2 regions of the Thermochromatium tepidum ATCC 43061 genome follow, and region 1 is predicted to be linked to the other one. Evidence: predicted binding sites of a transcription regulator. Region 1 holds the regulator's gene; the other holds the start of a gene.

Region 1 (7,551 bases):
CTGGAGCCTGGGATGATCCCTGGCCAGGAGTTCGGCGAGGGTCTCGAGCAGACGCTTCTTGCTGGCGATCTCGAGACCGCATCCGATACGGGCTTCGTTGATCAGGTCAGGGCCGAACATGGCTCCAACTCCTGTTGACCGCCGACGCGCCCGCAGGTGGTCGGGGGTAATGGCTGATCCAACCAGGATGCTGCTGGCATTCGATGCTGGTCATAGATTGGGGTACCTCGGGCGGACGGGCGCACTTGGTGCCTGATCGCTCTGTCGTGTTCTCGATGTAAAGACACCTCAGGCGCCGGCGGCACCGGCCACCGAGGTGTGATGGGTGTTGCCTCCATCACCTCGGAAGACACGGCTTCCAAGGTACTGGAGAGGCCGATCTCATTCCGCTTCGGCCGTCTTGACGGCTCCGCCGCGGTGACTGCTCTTCTTCTCCTTGTAGCGGATGACCTGGCGATCGAGCTTGTCGACCAGGCTGTCGATGGCCGCATACATGTCCTCGTGCACAGAGTCGGCGAAGACCTTGCCGCCATTGACATGGAGTGTGGCCTCGGCCTTCTGCTCGAGCTTTTCGACGCTCAGGACGACATGGGCGTTGATGACGTGGTCGAAGTGGCGTGCCAGACGCTCGAATTTGCTGTCGACATAGGACTTCAGCGCATCGGTGACGTCGATGTGATGACCCGTCAGATTGATTTGCATCATTAAACTCCTTGATAAAGAATCAAACAGCCTGTTTAAGCCAGGCGTTTGCGCTCACTCGAGGCCGGGATACCCATAGCCTCACGGTATTTGGCGACTGTGAGGCGTGCGACGTCGATGCCCTGTCTTGCCAGTTCCTCAGCGATCTTGTTGTCGCTGAGAGGTCTGCGCGGGGATTCTCCCGCGATCAGCTTGCGGATCAGGGCGCGGATCGCCGTCGACGAGCACTCGCCGCCAGAGGTGGTATTGACGTGGGACGAGAAGAAATACTTGAGCTCGAATGTGCCTCGGGGTGTATGCATGTATTTTTGCGTGGTCACCCGTGAAATGGTCGACTCGTGCAGATTCAGGGCCTCGGCGATGTCGCGCAGCACCATGGGCCGCATCCCCACTTCGCCGTATTCGAGGAAGTCCTGCTGCATCTCCACGATCTTGGCGCCCACGCGCAGTACAGTTTCGTTGCGGCTTGCCAGGCTTTTGATGAACCAGCGCGCCTCCTGGAGGTGACTCTTGAGCGTCTGGCCATCGCTGCTCTGGTCGGCGCGGCGTACCAGGCGCGCATAGTCGGCGTTGACCCTGAGTCTGGGGGTGATGTCAGGGTTCAACTCGACCTGCCAGCGGCCATCCTTCTTACGCACAAAGATGTCGGGTACAACGTACTCCGAGGGCGTCTCTGCGAGCAAGCGGCCCGGCTTCGGGTTGAGCCGGCGGATGAGATCGAGCGCCTGGGTCAGGTCGTCCTCGGGCGCCTTGAGCAGGCGTGAGAGGGCCGTGACGTCGCCGCGCGGCAGATGTTCGAATCCGGCCTCGCACACGGCGATGGCCAGGTTGCGCCAGGGCGTTTCGGGCGACAGCTGGCGCAGCTGGATCAACAGGCACTCGCGCGGATTGCGCGCCCCGACGCCAGCTGGGTCGAGTGACTGGACGCGATGGATCTGGGTCTCGACTTCATCGGCGCCGATCGTGGGATCGGCGAGTGTGGCCACCAGTTCATCGACATCGGCGCGCAGATAGCCGTTGGCATCGATGGCGTCGACCACGGCCTGGGCGATCATGAAATCGCGCTCGCTCAAACGGCTGAGATTCAGCTGCCAGATCAAATGATCCCAGAGCGTCTGCGGACGTGAGCGGTTCGACAGTGGGTCCTGGTCTGTGTCATCCCTCATGCCGTGGGCCGTTGGCGGCAGGTAGCTGTCGAAGACGTCGGTCCATTGGGTATCGACCGGCAGCTCCTCCGGTATCTCATACGACTCGGCTTGTACCTCGCGTTCCAGGAGCCACTCGGACTCGGATGCGCTAGAACCGAAGGGATCATCTTCGAGCTGGGTCAGAGGGGAATCTTCCAGTGACTCCGCCTCGAGCGGTTCGGATTCCTCGCCTTCTTCAAGCATCAGATTGCTTTCGAGCGCCTCCTGGATCTCGCGCTGCAACTCGAGCGTTGACAGCTGCAGCAGTTTGATCGCTTGCTGCAACTGGGGCGTCATCGTGAGTTGCTGATTGAGTCGAAGCTGAAGGGATGGCTTCATCGATCGAGTTGGCGTCCGAACTGTGGTCTGTCTATTGCTGTTTAAGCCATCATGGGGTGTCCGTAATCTGAGTCTAGTCTACATGGAAAAATCGGCACCTAGATAGACATCGCGCACCCGCTGGTTGGCCAACAACTCGGCCGGTTCGCCGGCGGCGATCACGGTGCCGCTGCCGATGATGTAGCCATGGTCGCAGATGGCGAGCGTCTCGCGCACATTGTGATCGGTGATGAGTACCCCGATGGAGCGATCACGCAGATGGGTGACGATGGATTTGATGTCGCCGACGGCGATCGGATCGATACCAGCGAAGGGCTCGTCGAGCAGCATCACCCTGGGTTCAACCGCCAGGGCGCGGGCGATCTCCAGCCGGCGGCGCTCGCCACCCGAGAGGCTGAGGGCGAGCGAGTCGGCCACATGGGCGATGCCCAGGTCCTCGAGCAGACGCTCACCGCGTTCCTCGCGTTCGGCGCGCTTGAGATCGCGCCGCGTCTCGAGGATGGCCAGGATATTCTCGCGGGCAGTCAGCTTGCGAAAGACCGAGGGTTCCTGGGGTAGGTAACTCAGACCGGCGCGCGCCCGGGCGTGCATGGGCAGCCGGGTAAGGTCGCGCCCGTCGAGCAGGATGCGACCCTGGTCGGCATGGATCAGACCGACGATCAGATAAAAGCAGGTCGTCTTGCCGGCGCCGTTCGGCCCGAGCAGGCCCACGACCTTACCCGGCTCGACCTTGACACTGACATCCTGGAGCACCTGACGACTGCCGTAGCGCTTCATCAGGTGTTCGGCGCTCAGACCGCTCATGAGGCATCCGGGGTGATGGTGATCTTGACCCGACCTGCGCCGCCGGCACGGAAACGGGCCCTGGCCCGGTCGTAGAGGATGCGCTCCCCCGTGAGACGGTCCTCGCCCTGGATCAGCAGACCCTCACCGATCAGCACCAGCTCGTCCTTGTCAGCGTCGTATTCCATGCGCTTGGCAAACGCCCGGACCTCGCCCTGATCGTCGTCGAGCAATTGTTTGTAGCTGGCCGGCGTGCCGAGGGCGATGATCAGACGCGGGCGGCGGTCCTCGCGATGATAGACAGTGACATGGTCGGCGCGCAGCTGCATGCTGCCCTGTTCGACCTGGACCTGACCGACATAGATGCTGGTGTTGTCGGACTCGCGGACCTCGACCTCATCGGCCTCGATATAGATCGGCTGTTTGCTGTCGGTTTCGAGCGACCAGGCGTTTGCGCCCAGACCAAGACCGACCAGAAGGCCGAGTAGCGGCAGCCACTTGGAAAAGCTGGAGGACATGGGACGTCTCATGGTGCCGAACGGTGTTCGGGTTGGGGTGAGAGCCGGATGTGGGCACGACCTTGGAGGCTGACGCGCGAGTTGTCTTCCAGATACCAGAGCTTCATACCCTTGGCGGTGATCGAGTCGCCGTCGCTGTCGATGGTTACCGGACGATCGGTCTCGGCCAGCCCGGTCTGGCGCCAGATGACCATGGCTTCGGTCCGCAGATGGAGCGCTCGCCCTGTGGCATCCCCTTCACGATCGAGATGCACGTCCCCGATCAGATGCACCTGATCACCGCCGGCCCGCACCTGGCCCCGGCGTGCTCGGGCAAACCAGGGCGGTCCGTCGGGGCGATAGAGCACCAGGTGCGGCTCGTCGAGTTCAGAGAGATCCTCGTCGGCATAATGGCGCAGTTGCTTGGCGCTCAGACGCCGGCTCGGGCGGCCTGTGGCGTCGGTCTCCAGGGCCGAGAGCTGCTGGACGATAGCGTCCGGGCGTCGCTCGCGCGGCGGGCGCACCGCATCGTCCTCGTGCAGCGAGCGCCACTGCCACCAGGCCGCGAGTCCCAAGAGCGCGAAGCCGGCCCCAAGCAGCCATGGGCGACGCGCCCCAGACCGACGCTCGGCGAATTGGATCATGCGTAGGAGGCCAGCAAGGGGGCGAGCCGGCCTTGGGCGTCGAGGATGAGCTCGCAGACCTCGCGCGCCGCACCGCGTCCGCCGGGCGCCGTGGTGCGCCAGTGGGCCAGCTCGCGCACACGGGGATCGGCATCCGCGACCGCGATCGCCAATCCTACCCGGCGCATTACCGGCAGGTCGATGACGTCATCGCCGACATAGGCGATCTGGTCGTCGCTGAGCCCGTGACGCTGTTTGATCTGTTCGTAGGCTGGGAGTTTGTGGCGATAGCCCTGGAAGATGTCGGAGACACCGAGGCTCTCCATGCGCATCCGGACCACATTGGAGGTGCGCCCCGTGATCACGGCCAGGTGGACCCCGGACTCCTGAAGCAGGACCATGCCGTGACCGTCGCGCGCATTGAATGCCTTGTATTCCTGGCCATCGTCGCCGAGATAGAGGCTGCCGTCGGTGAGTACGCCATCGACGTCGAAGATGACCAACCGGATGCGAGAGGCGCGTTCTCGAAGCTCTGTCATGGTCGTGATGCCTGCGTCCAGGGTGGGAGGCTTGCCTTGTAGCCGCTTCGCGCGCTGGGGTCAATACGAGTTCATTGGGTCAAGGCTCAGACGACTCCAGCCCGCAGCAGGTCATGCATATTGAGTGCCCCGATCAGCCGTCCCTCGGCATCGACCACCAGCAAACCATTGATGGCACGCGACTCCATGAGCTGCACCGCCTCGACGGCCAGCGCACCCGATTGGATGGTGGTGCACTGACGGGTCATGACGGTGTCGATGGATGTGTGATGGACGTCAATGCCGCGATCGAGCGCACGGCGCAGGTCGCCGTCGGTGAAGATGCCGACCAGGGCACCCCCTTGGTCCAGGACGGCTGTCATCCCGAGCCCCTTGCGCGACATCTCTTCCAGGGCCTTGAGCAAGGGGGTGCCGAGCTCGACCCGGGGCAGGCGCTCATCCCGGTGCATGATGTCATCGACATGGAGCAGCAGCCGTCGCCCAAGCTGTCCGCCTGGGTGGGAGCGGGCGAAGTCCTCGGCAGTGAACCCTCGGCTCTCCAGGAGCGCGATGGCCAGGGCATCACCCATGGCCAGGGCCGCCGTGGTGCTGGATGTCGGTGCCAGACCGAGCGGACAGGCCTCTGTGGCGACGCTGATGTCGAGATGGATATCGGCGGCGCGCGCCAGGGTCGATTCACATCGCCCGGTCATGGCGATCAGGGGGACGCCAAGCCGTTTGAGGATGGGCAAGAGGGTCAACAGCTCCTGGGTCTCGCCCGAGTAGGAGATGGCCAGTACCACGTCGCGCGGCGTGATCATACCCAGATCGCCATGGCTGGCCTCGCCGGGATGGACGAAGAAGGCTGGGGTCCCGGTGCTGGCCAGGGTGGCGGCGATCTTGCCGCCGATGTGGCCGGACTTGCCCATGCCGAGCACCACGATCCGCCCGTCGCAGGCGAGCATCTGGGCACAGGCGCGGACGAAGACCGAGTCGATGCGTGCAGCCAGGGCGGCTACGGCCTCGGCCTCGGTCTCGATCACGGCACGTCCGAGGCGCGCGATCTGCTCGGCCTCACTCGGTGAGAGCACAGCTGGCGTCGTGCCGAGTCGTCGTCGTTCAGTCATGTCGATCGATCCGCTGTCTGGAGCAACATTCGGCGCAAACAATAACACGTCTGAGCCCTGGATCAGACGTCAGGCCCGCCACACCAGAGGCCTTAGCGCCACTCCAGCCATCGCATCCAGGTGCAGATCGGTCAGACCCTTGTGTTCGGACACTCCCGTTCGGGCCACCAATTCCGCTGGGGTCTTCTAGACTCTAAATCGCGGCTAAAGCCGCTCCTAATAAATCAATGGGTTACAAGAAAGGATTTGGCCACGAATGGAATAAATCGGCGTTTCCCTAATATTGAATCCTGGGGCGGATCCGCACCAGCTCCAGGATTGAATCGGCTTGACGCCCCATCGCCCGGAAGACGAGAATCAGCCGCTTTGAGTCGATGCACGTTTTCAAATGGCTGGTCAAGGAGTCGAGTCGGATCCTGAGATGGATGAGGCGCAACCTCTGAGGGTGGATGAGGCGCCAGGTCCGGACGTGCTCGTCGAGATCCGTGGCCTCTGTTTTCGCCGCGGCGAGCGCGTCATCTTCGAGGATCTCGATCTCGACATCCGTCGCGGTATGGTGACGGCGGTGATGGGCCCGAGCGGGACCGGCAAGACCACGCTGCTTCAGCTCATCACCGGTCAATTGCATCCAGAGGCTGGGACCATCCGGGTCGCAGGAGAGGATGTGGGCCGGCTTGGTCGGGATGGGCTCTACCGGCTGCGTCGGCGCATGGGGATGCTGTTTCAATCCGGCGCGCTCTTGACCGATCTGAGCGTCTTCGACAATGTCGCCTATCCGCTGCGCGAGCACACCAAGCTCAGCGACTCGCTGGTGCGCAAACTGGTCCTCCTCAAGCTCGAGGCCGTGGGATTGCGCGGGGCGCGCGACCTGATGCCGAACGAGCTGTCCGGGGGCATGGCGCGTCGGGTCGCCTTGGCGCGCGCGATCGCACTCGATCCCATGATGATCCTCTACGACGAGCCCTTTACCGGTCAGGATCCGATCTCGATGGGGATGCTGATGGCGCTCATCCGCCAGCTCAACGATGCCTCGGGCCTGACCAGCATCCTGGTCTCGCACGATGTGCGCGAGACGGCCCGCATCGCCGATCATCTTTATCTGATCTTCGAGGGGCGGGTCGTGGCCCAGGGCACGCCGGACGCGCTGGCGAACGATCGTTCGCCCTGGGTGCGTCAGTTCTTGGACGGTTTGCCCGATGGTCCAGTGCGCTTTCATTATCCAGCGCCCCCCCTGGCCGAGGATCTGTTCGGGGGGAGGGGCTGATGCTCGAGGCCGTGGCGCGACTCGGTCGCGGCGTGCTCGATGCCCTGGAGCGGCTCGGGCGTGCCCATCTGTTGCTCTTGGCGATCCTGCTTGGATTGGGCGAGGTGCTGCGCCGTCCGCGTCTGCTCATCGATCAGCTGTTCAACATCGGGGTTCTGTCGCTCTCGATCGTCGGGGTCTCGGGGCTGTTCGTCGGCATGGTGCTGGGATTGCAGGGGTATTATGTGCTCTCCCAATTCGGTGCCGCCGAGAGCCTGGGGGTCATGGTCGCCGCCTCGCTGGTGCGCGAGCTTGGCCCCGTGGTCACGGCCCTGCTGGTCGCCGGACGCGCCGGTTCGGCCCTCACCGCCGAGATCGGGCTCATGAAGGCGACCGAGCAGCTCGCCGCCTTGGAGATGATGGCGGTCGATCCGGTGCACCGCCTCCTGGTACCCCGCTTCCTCGGCGGGGTCCTGGCGATGCCGCTGCTGGCAGCCATCTTCAGTGCCGTCGGGGTGCTGGGCGGCTATTT
Region 2 (7,551 bases), 760 kb from region 1:
AGCGTCCAATACCCTTGGGGCTGATGGCGAAGTTGCACTCCTTGTGGGCATCGAAGTCGCGCACCTGGCGATCGTTCATGATCGAACGCACCAGGATGTTGGTCTGCTCGCCAGACAGCGTCTGCGTGCTCATCGGCGTCATGCGTCCGTGGATCTTGCAGGCAGGGGGAAATCCGGCGGAGATGAAGAGATCGGACCCATTCTTCTGCATCATCTTGCGCAAACAGTCGAGCATGAAATTTGCGGCTTGCTGACGGTCCATAACGCCCCCCTGATGTTAGGTTACGACGATCGGCGATGATGGTCGCGCATCCGATACCGAGGTGCACCGGCGCGCGTTGCCCTGCTAGATCCTAAATCTAGCAGAGCGGAAATGGCGCCGACTCAAACTTTGACGCCCCGATCGAGCCGGCGGTAACCAATGGCCTCGCTCAGATGTGTCGTGTCGATGCGCTCGGCGCCGCCCAGGTCGGCGATGGTGCGCGCCACCTTGAGAATCCGGTGATAGGCGCGCGCCGAGAGCGCCAGTCGTGTCAGGGCCTGCTCGATCAGCTTCCGTCCCGCGGCATCGAGCGCACAGTCGCGCTCGATCTCGGCGGGCATCAGCTCGGCATTGGACTTGCCAGCGCGCGCCAGCTGTCGTTCGTGCGCCGCCATGACACGGGCGCGCACCTGGGCCGTGGTCTCGGTCGCGCGCGCCGCCGGTCTGGTGAGCTGCTCCACGTCCAGGCGCAAGACCTCGACATGCAGATCGATGCGATCGAGCAGCGGACCGGACAGACGCCGGCGGTAACGCGCCACCTGGTCTGGACTGCAACGGCAGCGCCCGGTACTGTCGCCCAGATAACCACAAGGACAGGGATTCATGGCCGCGACCATCTGGAACCGCGCAGGGAAACGCACCTGACGTGCCGCACGCGCGATGTCGATCCAGCCCGCCTCCAGCGGCTCGCGCAGCACTTCCAGCACCCGACGATCAAACTCAGGCAGCTCGTCGAGAAAGAGCACGCCATGATGCGCCAGGGAGATCTCGCCCGGTCGTGGCTGGGTGCCACCGCCGACCAGGGCCGCCGCCGAGGCCGTGTGATGCGGTGAGCGGAAGGGGCGCTCCAGCCAGCGCGACGGATCGAAGGGGTCACGCCCACCGACCGAGCGGATCGTCGCTGCCTCCAGCGCCTCGGATTCGCTCAAGGGCGGCAGCAACCCGGGCAGGCGCATCGCCAGCATGGACTTGCCGGCACCGGGCGGCCCGATCATCAGGATCGAGTGCCTTCCGGCGGCAGCGATCTCCAACCCGCGCTTGCCGTGCTCCTGACCGCGCACATCGGCCAGATCCGGATAGACAGGCTGGGCCTGGATGCGTTCTGAGCCAGATTGGAGCGGCAGTGGCTCAATCCCGTCGAGATGGGCGCAGACCGCGCGCAGATGCGTGGCCGGGCGCACCTCGAGCCCCTCGACCAGGGCCGCCTCGGCAGCATTGGCGCGGGGCAGGATCAGCGCCCGCCCAGACGCGCGGGTCGCCAAGGCAATGGGCAGCACACCCTGGACCGGACGCAACTCGCCGGAAAGCGCCAACTCGCCGATGAACTCATAGCGTTCGAGCGTCTCGGTCTGGAGCTGGCCTGAGGCCCCCAGGATACCGAGCGCGATCGGCAGATCGAAACGCCCGCCCTCTTTGGGCAGATCCGCAGGTGCGAGATTGATCGTGACCCGCCCATTGGGGGTCTGGAATTTGTTGTTGACGAGCGCGCCATGCACCCGGTCCTTGCTCTCGCGCACCGCCATCTCGGGCAGACCGACGATCGATATCGCCGGCAGTCCGCCCGAGAGCTGAACCTCGACCGTGACCGGCGGCGCCTCGATCCCAAACCGCCCACGGCTGTAAAGGATACAGAGGGCCAAGACCCGCCCCGCAATCAGCCGGTTCGATCCCCGGACGCCGCCAAGGCTTGCTCCAGGGCCGCCACCCGCGACTCCAGCATCGAAAGCTTCGCGCGCGTGCGCGCCAGCACCGCCGACTGCACGTCGAACTCCTCACGCGTGACCAGATCGAGACGCGACAGCCCCGCTTCCAGCGATGCGCGTAGATTGCGGTTGATATCCTCCTGCAAGACCTGGAGCCCCTTCGGCATGGCCGAAGACAGGCGCTGGAACAGATCATCGAAGTGTTTTGGGTCCAACATCGTCTGAAGACCTTAAATGGGCTTGGAATAGAGAGCTAGGATCGAAAGCGACCTCGATCGGGCATTATAGGGGCGTGTTCGCGAACCGTCTTGCATTTAGCCCCGCTCCACGAACGAGCATCCACCCGACTCGACCGGGCCAGCACGCCTCATGTTGGTGCAACCATCTGGTGTGGCCTTCGCACATGAGGCTAAAAAGCATCCAAGCAGACGCGCTAAAGCCGCCTGAAACCAAGACGCCACGGCCTTCAGGAATCCTTCCCAGACCTTGGTGACATCCCGGCCAGGCCGCACCGCCCGGCGGTCAAATCCAGGTTTTGATGATCGATGGCATGTTCTCTGCTTTGTTTGGCGATAGGCAGCCGGGACCACCTGGATCGAACCGTCCTTTGCTCGAGCCGAAGACGTCCCTGATCGACCAACCCCATCCAACGACAACCCAGCACGAGGGAACCTCCATGAAGACACAGAGAATAAGCGCGCTCGTTGCATCCGGCCTCCTAGTCGTGGGCGCGAGCGCCTCGCAGGTCGCACTCGCTGCAAAAACGCACTCGGTCAGCGCCAACCTCGGCGCCGTCAGCAACTACATCTGGCGCGGCCAGAGCCAGACCCAAGATGGTCCGGCCATCCAGGGCGGTCTGGATTATGCCCACGAGAGCGGTTTTTCGGCCGGCACCTGGGTCTCGAACGTGGACTTCGGCGACGACATCAATGACATCAACTATGAGCTCGATTTCTACACGGGATTCGGCGGCTCGATCAGCGACGACTTAAGCTACGCACTCAAGCTCATCTACTACGCCTATCCAGACGGGCGCGATTCCGACTTTTCCGAGATCGGGGCAAGCGCCACCTACAAGTGGCTGACCGCCGGCGTCGATTACACCCTCTATGGTCAGGCCGACGATGCCGATGGCGTCGCCGACGGCGAGTCGACTTACATCGAGGGCGATCTCTACTACCACGCCAGCCTCGATTTCGAGCTGCCCTTTGAACTGGGTCTGAGCCTACGCGGCGGCTATTACGACTTCCGCTACAACGAGGGCGGCAACGACTATGCACACTGGGGTGTGACGCTCAGCCGCAAGGCTGGTGACTTCGGTACCTTCAGCCTCAACTACGACCAGATCGGACGCGACACCTATGACGACGACCCCAGGGTCTGGGTCGGCTGGCTGAAAGAGTTCTGAGCGCGTTCGCCTTAGTCGTCTGGGTGTCCAAGCCTTGGGTTCCCACTGCAAGGAGTCAAACCACCATGAAACTGGTTTCAGCCATCATCAAACCCTTCAAGCTCGATGACGTGCGTGAGGCGCTCGGCGACCTCGGCGTCTCCGGGATCACGGTCACCGAGGTCAAGGGCTTCGGTCGCCAGAAGGGCCACACCGAACTCTATCGCGGCGCCGAATATGTCGTGGACTTCCTGCCCAAGATCAAGGTCGAGATCGCCGTCGAAGATGCCAGGGTCGATCAGGTGATCGAGGCCGTCAGCAAGGCCGCGCGCACCGGCAAGATCGGCGACGGCAAGATCTTTGTCTTCGCGCTCGATCAGGTCATCCGGATCCGCACCGGCGAGACCGGCGCGGACGCACTCTGATCAAGACTTTATTGAGAGTTCTAATATGAGATCGACGCCCTTTTCCAAACGCCTCCGACTGCTGCTTGCGGTCGGCTTGGGACTCGTGCCCTTCCTGGTTCTGGGTCAGGAAGAAACGCCAAGGCTCGACTCCGGCGATACGGCCTGGATGCTGACCGCCACTGCGCTGGTGTTGTTCATGACCATCCCCGGGCTGTCGCTGTTTTATGCCGGTCTGGTGCGTGCCAAGAACGTCCTATCGGTACTCATGCAGTGCTTTGTCATCACCGCCATGATGAGCCTGCTGTGGGCCATCTATGGCTATAGCCTGGCCTATACCGACGGTGGCTCCTTGCAGTGGCTCATCGGCGGCTTCGAGAGGCTCTTCCTCTCGGGCCTGACGATCGACTCGATCAACGGCACCATCCCAGAGTCGCTCTACATGACCTTCCAGATGACCTTTGCCATCATCACCCCAGCGCTCATCGTCGGCGCCTTTGCCGAGCGCATGAAGTTCTCGGCCATGCTGGTGTTCATGGCGCTGTGGTTGACCCTGGTCTATGTCCCGATCTGGCACTGGGTGTGGGGCGGTGGCTGGATCGCCAATCTGGGCGCCATCCTTGGATTCACCGCGGAAGGCGGCGGCGCGATCGATTTTGCCGGCGGCACCGTGGTCCACATCAATGCCGGTATCGCTGGTCTGATGGCTGCGCTCGTACTCGGTCCACGCAAGGGCTATCCGGGAACCGCCATGCCGCCGCACAACCTGGGTCTGACCGTGATGGGGGCCTCGATGCTCTGGATCGGCTGGTTTGGCTTCAATGCGGGTTCGGAACTCGCTGCCGACGGCACCGCCGGCATGGCGCTGACGGTCACCCAACTGGCCACGGCCACGGCAGCCCTGACCTGGATGTTCGCCGAGTGGATCAATCACGGTAAACCCTCGGTGTTGGGTATCGCCACCGGGGCGGTCGCCGGGCTGGTCGCCATCACCCCGGCCTCGGGTACCGCCGGCCCCATGGGGGCGATCGCCATCGGCTGTGCCGGTGCTTTCTTAGCCTTCATCGCCTCAACCAAGCTCAAGCGCAAACTTGGCTACGACGACTCGCTCGACGTCTGGGGCGTGCATGGCGTGGCCGGTATCGTCGGCGCCATCCTGACCGGTGTCTTCGCCTCCCCGCTCCTGGGCGGCTCGGGTTTGGCCGAAGGCATCGAGACCATGGGGGCCCAGGTGCTGATCCAGATCGTCTCGGTCCTGGCGACCCTGGTTTATGGCGGCGTGCTCAGTTTGCTGATCCTGCTGACAGTGAAGTCCACCCTGGGTCTGCGCGTCACCGAGGAAGAGGAGACCATGGGCCTGGATCTGTCACAGCACGACGAGCGCGGCTACATCCTCTAATCGGCGCCCAAGGGCGGTCGGCGCTATCCGTCCACACTCCCGAGATCGGGGTGCCTTCATCATGCCTCGACTGTTGTTGTGATTTTGGGGCCATTCGGCCCCATTCTTTTGTCCATCAGAGCCATGTAAGCCAGTGCCTGCTTCATCGCCCTTGTTCGCGCGCAACCAATCGATCAAGATCGGGACTTACCACAAGGAGCACAGTTTGACCATGCCGGTTTAGAATACGGACGTCGCTATCCATCAGCGCCCCGACCATGTCAACACTCGACGGTGACGCCATCCAACCGATATCCGAACTGAAGCCTGTGGATCTATGGCCGGCGCTGCATCGACGGCTCCAGAAACTCAGTCCCGACTCCGTCAATGGTCCGGATCTCCAAACTCAACTTGCTCGGCTCGAAAGCACGCTGACCCAAGCCCTGGCGGAACATCCCGATGACAGTCTGTTCGTACTCGTACAGATGCTTCATGATCCACGCCATGGTTATAGTGTCTCTCATGCACTGCTAGCGGCTGTGACCTGTCAGCTGGTGGGTCCGCCCGCCGGCATCCAGGGCGAACGACTCCAGGCGCTGACTCGGGCCGCGCTGACGATGAATATCGCGATGCGTGCCTTGCAGGATCAGCTCACGGCTCAGGTCCGGCCCCCGGATGTCGAGCAACGCCGCGCGATCGAGCAACACCCGATCGAGGGTGCCAAGAGCCTGCGTCGGCTGGGGGTGAGCGACGAGACCTGGCTGTCTCTGGTCGAAGAGCATCATGAGACCCCGGATGGCCGTGGCTATCCGCGGGGCAAGCCAGTGCGCGATTCGCTGCAGCATCTGCTGCGCATGAGCGACCTGTTCGTGGCCCGCATCAGCCCGCGCCGGAGCCGACGAGCCCTGGCGCCCAATGCGGCGGTGCGCAATCTCTATCTGGAGACGCGCGACTACGCCGGCGAACTCGGCGCCATCTTTGCTAAGCAAGTCGGCATGTATCCACCCGGAACCTATGTACGGCTCCAGAGCGGCGAGACAGCGGTCGTTATCCGGCGTGGAGAGCGCGTCAACTTTCCATTGACTGTCGCCATCGCCGATCCGATCGGCGTCCCGCTGAGCCCGCCTCAGGTCCGAGATACCCAGCTACCCGGGCTGGGCATCAAGCGCTACGTGGATCCGGAAGAGGTGCGCGTGCGCATCGACCTGAGGCGATTGTTGGAGCGACTCTAGCCCTTGGCCTTTCTTAATCTTAAAGAGTCGCGACTAGCCGGCGCGCGCCAGGGCGATTGCCGGTTCTGGAGCGGGCGCAGCGGCCAGCGACTCGGGATAGGCGTCGGTCCAACGCAGCACTTCCAGCCGCCCGTCGTGATGCTCGACCAACGCAGTACAGCTCTCGACCCAGTCGCCACAGTTGCAGTAGGTCACACCGGCGATCTGGCGCATCTCGGCATGATGGATATGGCCGCAGATCATACCGTCCAGGCCGCGCTGTTTGGCCTCGGTGGCCACGGCGTGCTCATAGTTGCCGATATAGCTGACGGCGTCCTTGACCCGATGCTTGAGATAGCCGGCCAGCGACCAGTATTTGAGTCCGAAGAGGGCGCGCACCCGGCTGATGAAGCCGTTGAGCGCCAGTAGCCGGTCATAGGCGTGCGAACCGAGCCGCGCGAGCCACAGGCTGTGCTGAACGACGCGATCAAACTTGTCGCCATGCAGCACCAGGAACCTACGCCCGTCGGCGGTCGTATGCACCACTTCATCACACACCCGCACGTCGCCGAATCGGACATCGAGATGTTCGCGGAAAAGCGCATCGTGGTTACCCGGGATATAGATGACCTCGGTTCCGGTACGCACCTTCTCCAGCACCGTGCGCACCACCTGATTATGCGCGTCTGGCCAGTAGAGACCGCCCTTCATCGCCCAGAGATCGACGATGTCGCCGACCAGATAGAGCTGCTTGCAGTGAGTTGACCGCAGGAAATCAAGCAGAAACCGCGCCTGACAGCCGCGAAAGCCCAGATGCAGGTCCGAGATGAAGATGCTGCGATATTTGAGTGGCTGCATACGCTTGACGTCCGACATCGCCTAATCCGACTCCGGTGAAACGATAGGCACGATATGTTCGTCAAGATTGATGACCAAAGCGTTGAGGCTTGGTGAAGATGCGGTTAAATCGTCCAACCCAAGCGGTTCCCGTATACTGTGGGCTTTGCCCGCGAGGGTGTTTTTCCTGAGATCTGGAGTGAGACGATGGCGCACGGCGCAATCAAAAAGGTGGTCCTGGCCTATTCCGGCGGACTAGATACCTCGGTCATCCTGAGATGGCTGCAAGAAGAGTACGGTTGTGAGGTGGTGACCTTCACCGCCGACATCGGTCAGGGCGAGGAGCTGGAACCGGCGCGCGCCAAGGCC

What was found. The regulator sigma-54, encoded in region 1, starts transcription at its own class of promoters, with help from an activator protein. The targets are predictions, from matches to a motif close to TGGCANGNTNCNTGCTT.
Region 2: E6P07_RS07100 (TorF family putative porin) is a predicted target of sigma-54. The motif match lies at 2,512-2,528, and genes of this name have one in related genera.

The regions. Positions count from the first base shown of each region.
Region 1 is NZ_CP039268.1:2,323,680-2,331,230, reverse strand. It holds gene E6P07_RS10735 (PTS sugar transporter subunit IIA) at 1-120, opposite strand, end outside; gene hpf (ribosome hibernation-promoting factor, HPF/YfiA family) at 382-702, opposite strand; gene E6P07_RS10725 (RNA polymerase factor sigma-54) at 738-2,228, opposite strand; gene lptB (LPS export ABC transporter ATP-binding protein) at 2,307-3,032, opposite strand; gene lptA (lipopolysaccharide transport periplasmic protein LptA) at 3,029-3,529, opposite strand; gene lptC (LPS export ABC transporter periplasmic protein LptC) at 3,538-4,152, opposite strand; gene kdsC (3-deoxy-manno-octulosonate-8-phosphatase KdsC) at 4,149-4,670, opposite strand; gene E6P07_RS10700 (KpsF/GutQ family sugar-phosphate isomerase) at 4,757-5,776, opposite strand; gene E6P07_RS10695 (ABC transporter ATP-binding protein) at 6,198-7,040, shown strand; gene mlaE (lipid asymmetry maintenance ABC transporter permease subunit MlaE) at 7,040-7,551, shown strand, end outside.
Region 2 is NZ_CP039268.1:1,565,059-1,572,609, forward strand. It holds gene E6P07_RS07085 (PilT/PilU family type 4a pilus ATPase) at 1-262, opposite strand, end outside; gene E6P07_RS07090 (YifB family Mg chelatase-like AAA ATPase) at 385-1,902, opposite strand; gene ubiK (ubiquinone biosynthesis accessory factor UbiK) at 1,917-2,183, opposite strand; gene E6P07_RS07100 (TorF family putative porin) at 2,642-3,373, shown strand; gene glnK (P-II family nitrogen regulator) at 3,439-3,777, shown strand; gene E6P07_RS07110 (ammonium transporter) at 3,803-5,155, shown strand; gene E6P07_RS07115 (HD-GYP domain-containing protein) at 5,413-6,366, shown strand; gene E6P07_RS07120 (UDP-2,3-diacylglucosamine diphosphatase) at 6,400-7,221, opposite strand; gene E6P07_RS07125 (argininosuccinate synthase) at 7,390-7,551, shown strand, end outside.